One region of the Rhizobium sp. C104 genome, then DNA from elsewhere that is predicted to be linked to it. Evidence: riboswitches for the same ligand, from Rfam matches in the RefSeq annotation. Region 1 holds a riboswitch; the other holds the start of a gene.
The links. A riboswitch is a leader RNA that binds a small molecule or an ion and turns the genes downstream of it on or off. The one in region 1 is predicted to bind thiamine pyrophosphate.

Region 1 (2,978 bases):
CCGTCAGCACCGCCATGCCGTAGACGCCCCGGGCGGAAAAGGCCTTGAGGTCGGCCTGGATGCCGGCGCCGCCGGAGGGATCGGAGCCGGCGATGGAGAGGACGTTGCGGATCATGCGCGGGCCTTTCGAATTTCTGCGGCGATGCGGTGTGTGGCGGCTTCCGGATCCGGCGCGCCGCAAATGGCGGAGACGACGGCAAGCCCGCTTGCGCCTGCGGCAAAGACTTCGGCCACATGCTCCGCCTTGAGCCCGCCGATGGCAACCGAGGGCACCGGCGAGACCGCCACCAGTTTGGCAAGACCGTCAAAACCGATCGGCTGCTTGTGGTCGGCCTTGGTCGGCGTCGCAAACACCGGCCCGACGCCGGTATAGTCGACGAGATCGGGATCGACGGCAGCAGCAAGCGCCGCGGTTTCGACCGACAGGCCGAGGATCATGTCGGGACCGATCATCGCCCGCGCTGTCGCCGCATCCATATCCTCCTGGCCGATATGCAACCCGTCGGCGCCGATGGCGATCGCCGCCTCGACATCGTCGTTGACGACGAGGCGGGCGCCGGTGCCATCAAGCGCCTGTTTCAAGGCGCGTCCGGTCTCGATCATTCCGGCCGTGCCGGCATGTTTGTCGCGCAGCTGCACCATCGTCGCGCCGCCGGCAACGGCACGGCGCGCGGTCTCGACCATGCCGATCCCCGCGCAGAGGTCGGGATCGAGAACGAGATAGAGCGAAAGATCGAAGGTCTTCATACAGCCGATATCCTTGCCCTGGCATCGAGCGTTTCGGCGTCGAGGGCGTGCAGCGCATCGAGAAAGCGCCAGGCGAAGGAACCGGGACCGGCCGCGCCGAGTGCTGCCTCCTCGCCGGCGATGGCGAAGGTTGAAAGGGCTGCGACCGTCGCCCCGAACATATCCTCGGGCACGGTGGCGGCAAAGGCGCCGACGAGGCAGGTGAGCGAGCAGCCAAGCGCGGTGACCTGCGGCATCAAGGCCGATCCGCCTGTGATGCGCACCGCCCGCTCGCCGTCGGTGACGAAATCGACAGCGCCGGTGACAGCGACGACCGCCTGCTGGCGCTCGGCCAGCCATCGCGCCGAACCTTCGGCCTGCTCGACCGGATCGCGGCTGTCGACACCCTGGCCGCGGCTCTCGCCGCCGGCAAGCGCGATGATCTCGGAAGCATTGCCGCGGATGATCGTCGGCTTGAGCGCCAGCAGAGCAGCGACCGCGTCGCGGCGAAAGGCAGTGGCATAATGGGCGACCGGATCAAGCACCCAGGGTTTGCCGGCCGAGGTCGCCGCCTTCGCCGCCGCCTGCATGCCGTCGATCCATTGCGTCGACAGCGTGCCGATATTGACGGTCAGCGCGCTGGCGAGGCCGGCGAACTCACCGGCTTCCTCAGCCGCATGCACCATGGCCGGCGAGGCGCCGGCGGCCAGGAGAACATTGGCGGCGACGTTCATCGCGACATAATTGGTGATGCACTGAACGAGCGGCGGCTTTTCGCGCATCGCCTTCAGCATGGCTCCTGGTGTGCTCCTGGTCTGCATGTGGCCCCTTTCAGGCGGGGGCGGGCACGGGGTAAATCGTGCGGGCTAAGCCGCGACCCCGAGCGACTCCCTCCGCCGGCATTATCCGGTTCAGGTTCGAAGGGTGCTTCTCAGCCCGTCTGTCGACGAACGCCCCTGTCTCTCATCGCGCTCTTTTTCGCAGAGAACGGGGCGGATGTCATCTCGAAAATGACAGTGCTGCGACGGCGCGGCGCGTGAAGTCCGCTGCGGGCACGCTATCATCCTCGACGGCGAGGCCCGGGCTTTACGGGGGCCGAGAGCTTGCCGCCGATTCGGGTCTTGATCAGGTTTTCCCGAATACGGCCCGCGGATTCCGTCCCAGGCTGCATTGGCCGCCGCCTTTTCACCATTCGGTTGTCCTTTCCCTTCCGAGAAGAACAGTCGCAGCAACCCGCGGGTGTGACGAATTTCTGAAATACATCTCAGTATTCGTGGGCGGCATCGGGGATAAAGCCGGCGCCTTGGAACGTCTTTTCTTCAAAATGAGTACGGCTCATCTTTCGCAGATTTTTCTGGATGTCCGCCGATGCGGAATTATTCATCCTATCCGATTATACGCCTGATTTTCAATAAAAACGAGCAGGTGACCAGCTTCGCGTAAGTTGCGCATCGTCTCATGTCCCTCGCCAAGCGGTTTTATTCGAATTTCGGAATCTGTTGGCGATTTCGTTGCGAATGGGGTCTCGGGCAAACTGAGCGTAATCTCCCAGAACGCGAAATAAATACCTAACGCAAACTTTACCGTGCTGACACGTTAAGGTTGACCAAATTGCGGATTGTAGCGATATGACTTCCAACCCAAATAAAATCTTCCTGAAGTTGCATTTTAAATGAAGAAATTTTTGAAAAGCGGCATGAAGAGGGTCCTTTGGACGATCGCCCCCATTCTGATATCGATCGCCTGCGCGAGCCCATCCTTTTCGCAATCTCCTGATGGTCAAGAACCGGAACAGGCGCCGGCGCAACCTGCGCCGGCGATAAAATCGCAAAAATTCGACGACTGGTATTATCGCTGCACGGGTTCGGCAGGCACCGAGGCCTGCGAAGTCGCACAGGTGGCGCAAGTCACCAAGGACGGCAAACCCGTCAATATCCTGACGCTGGCGATATCCGCGCCGCCGGCGCCTGCCGCGCCTTCCGACAAAGGCAAGGGCAAGGCGCGGCTGATGCTGACCGCCCTTCTGCCGCTCAATGTTTTCCTGCCCTCGGGCCTGTCGATCAAGGCCGACGGCAAGCCCGTCGCCAAGCTCGATTACCGCAATTGCAACCAGACCGGATGCTGGGCGCAGCTGGCGCTGGATACCAAGATGACTGCGGCGCTGAAGAAGGGCGCGGCGGCCGAGGGGCTGGTGCGGCTGATGAACGGCCAGGACGTCAATATCCGCTTCTCGCTGAAGGGGCTGAAGCCGG
Region 2 (2,978 bases), on a different replicon from region 1:
GGCATATAGAGATCGCCGCCCTCCCGGTATTTCGCCGCCATCGCGTCCAGCCCCTCCTTCTGCGCTTCAGCGCGGATGTCATGCGATATGCGCATCGAGCAGAATTTCGGGCCGCACATCGAACAGAAATGCGCCACCTTGTGCGCTTCCTTCGGAAGCGTCTCATCGTGGAAGGAGCGGGCCGTCTCCGGGTCGAGGGAGAGGTTGAACTGGTCTTCCCAGCGGAATTCGAAACGTGCCCGCGACAGCGCATCGTCGCGAAGGCGCGCCGCGGGATGGCCCTTGGCAAGGTCGGCCGCATGGGCGGCGATCTTATAGGTGATGACGCCGGTCTTGACGTCGCTGCGGTCGGGCAGGCCGAGATGCTCCTTCGGGGTGACGTAGCAGAGCATGGCCGTGCCGAACCAGCCGATCATCGCCGCGCCGATGCCGGAGGTGATGTGGTCGTAGCCGGGGGCGATATCGGTGGTCAGCGGCCCCAGCGTGTAGAAGGGCGCCTCGCCGCAGACGGCGAGTTGCTTGTCCATGTTTTCCTTGATCTTGTGCATCGGCACATGGCCGGGCCCCTCGATCATCACCTGGCAATCCCTGGCCCAGGCGATCTTCGTCAGTTCGCCGAGCGTCTCGAGTTCGGCAAATTGGGCCGCATCATTGGCATCGGCGATCGAGCCGGGGCGAAGGCCGTCGCCGAGCGAGAAGGAGACGTCATAGGCCCGGCAAATCTCGCAGATCTCCTCGAAATGCTCGTAGAGGAAGTTTTCGCGGTGATGATGCAGACACCACTTGGCCATGATCGAGCCACCACGCGAGACGATGCCGGTGACGCGGTTGACGGTGAGCGGAATGTAACGCAGCCGCACGCCGGCATGGATGGTGAAATAGTCAACGCCCTGTTCGGCCTGCTCGATCAGCGTATCGCGATAGATTTCCCAGCTAAGATCCTCGGCGATGCCGCCGACCTTCTCCAGCGCCTGATAAAGCGGCACCGTGCCGATCGGCAGCGGCGAATTGCGGATGATCCATTCGCGGATATTGTGGATGTTGCGCCCGGTCGACAGATCCATGACCGTATCGGCGCCCCAGCGGGCGGCCCAGACCATCTTCTCGACTTCTTCAGCCATCGACGAGGTGACGGCGGAGTTGCCGATATTGGCGTTGATCTTCACCAGAAAATTGCGGCCGATGATCATCGGTTCGCTTTCGGGGTGGTTGATGTTGGCGGGGATGATCGCCCGGCCGGCGGCGACTTCCCGGCGGACGAATTCCGGCGTCACATGATCGGGAATATCGGCGCCGAAGCTCTCGCCGTCACGCACCAGCACTTCAGCCTTGGCCTTGCGGCCGAGATTCTCGCGAATGGCGACGAACTCCATCTCCGGCGTAATGATGCCGGCCCGTGCGTAGGCGAGCTGGGTGACGGCTTTGCCGTCCTTGGCGCGCAGCGGCCGGCGCCGCCCCGGAAATTCCGGCGTCAGCCGGTCGCCGCTGACAAAGCCGTTGTCCTCGGGGCGGACATGGCGGCCGTCATAGGCTTCGACGTCGCCGCGGGCCAGCACCCAGTCGCGGCGCAGTGGAGACAGGCCCTGCTCGATGCGGATCTCCGCACCTTCGATCGTGTAGGGGCCGGAGGAATCATAGACGATGACAGGCGGCTCGCCGGCAGTCGGATGGACACTGATTTCGCGCATCGGCACGCGGATATCGCCATGAATATCTCCTGGAATATGGATCTTCCGCGATGCCGGCAACGGGCCGGTGGTGACGGTCAGGGTGAGGTTCTTTGCGGCAATGGTCATGGTTTGAGGCTCCAAGTTGTAAGTTGGAGACCCAGTCAATCAGCCGGAATGATGGAAAGACACCGGCACGGATTCCACGCGTGAATCCAAAGCCTTCGAGCGCTTGCACCGTCCCTACGCCAGTATGAACTGGATCAGGTTCAACGGGTCACTGCGCCACAACAGGCAAAGCCTCATTGTCCAGCAGTATCTCAGCCCCTTGCGGGACCCCCCTGGTGAATACCGACAGTCGTAAAGCGCGGTCGCTGGTTGTGTCAAGCTTACAGCTTTGTCGTTTCCGTAGATCGTCCGGCTCGGAGCCTGTTGCGTTACGGATCGAACTGCGGCAAATGTCAATTCACTCAACGTCAGGTGGATTTATGTCGTTTCGGATTAAACGTCTTACGCTAGAACATCTCAATGACGCCGCCACTGTGCTGGTCAGCGCCTATTCGGGACCTCCGTGGAACGAGAATTGGTCGCTTGAAGCGGCGGCTGAAAATGTAAACACCGTGCTTGGAACGCCGAAATCCATTGCGCTTGCGGCCTTTGACGGAGGCAAGGTGCTGGGGATCGCGTTGGGCATACGACAGCGGCGCCATGCCGGTCCGGTCGTTTATCTTGACGAGTTGTCGGTGCTGCCTGAAGCCCAAGGTGCGGGAATAGGGACTGCGCTGCTATCAGCAGTTTTCGAAACAGCAAAGGCCGAGGGATGCAGCAGCGTCTGGTTGGTCTCACAGCGAGAAGGGGCGTTGTCGAAATTTTATCAGGGTTGCGGGTTCGCCCTCGGCAACAACCTTGGTCTCTACTCCAAATCGAGTGCGTAGCGGCCGCGTCTGCGGTGGCCAGCCATAGCCGAGGCCGAGCGGAAGAATTCGAGGTCCGTCAGCCCGATCTTCACTTTGAACCTATCTCGGCGGCTTTTGAAGCGATACCGCTCAATCCGGTCGTAATGTCTTGCCGGATGCCGCATCGAAAAGATGAAGCTTTCCTGGCCGAGCAGCGATCGTCGCGACCTGCCCCGGTTTAAACTCGTGACGGTCGGACAGCACCGCGACAAGCTCGCCGGTCCCGTAGCGCAGGAAAACCATCGTCTCATGGCCGGTAGGTTCGGTGACGCTGACGGTCGTGTCGAGGCCGCTTGGGCTGAGCGACAGGTGCTCGGGCCGCACGCCGAGAAGCACGGCCTGCCCTTCGGACGCC

Region 2: it holds a riboswitch for thiamine pyrophosphate, as region 1 does, so the genes downstream of both, thiC (phosphomethylpyrimidine synthase ThiC) here and thiM (hydroxyethylthiazole kinase) in region 1, are expected to answer to the same signal.

What each region holds. Positions count from the first base shown of each region.
Region 1 covers NZ_CP092350.1:190,797-193,774, forward strand. The annotation lists gene thiD (bifunctional hydroxymethylpyrimidine kinase/phosphomethylpyrimidine kinase) at 1-115, opposite strand, end outside; gene thiE (thiamine phosphate synthase) at 112-747, opposite strand; gene thiM (hydroxyethylthiazole kinase) at 744-1,547, opposite strand; TPP riboswitch at 1,598-1,694, opposite strand; gene MF410_RS25370 (invasion associated locus B family protein) at 2,399-2,978, shown strand, end outside.
Region 2 covers NZ_CP092349.1:128,524-131,501, reverse strand. The annotation lists gene thiC (phosphomethylpyrimidine synthase ThiC) at 1-1,796, opposite strand, end outside; TPP riboswitch at 1,890-2,020, opposite strand; gene MF410_RS23915 (GNAT family N-acetyltransferase) at 2,156-2,602, shown strand; gene ugpC (sn-glycerol-3-phosphate ABC transporter ATP-binding protein UgpC) at 2,714-2,978, opposite strand, start outside.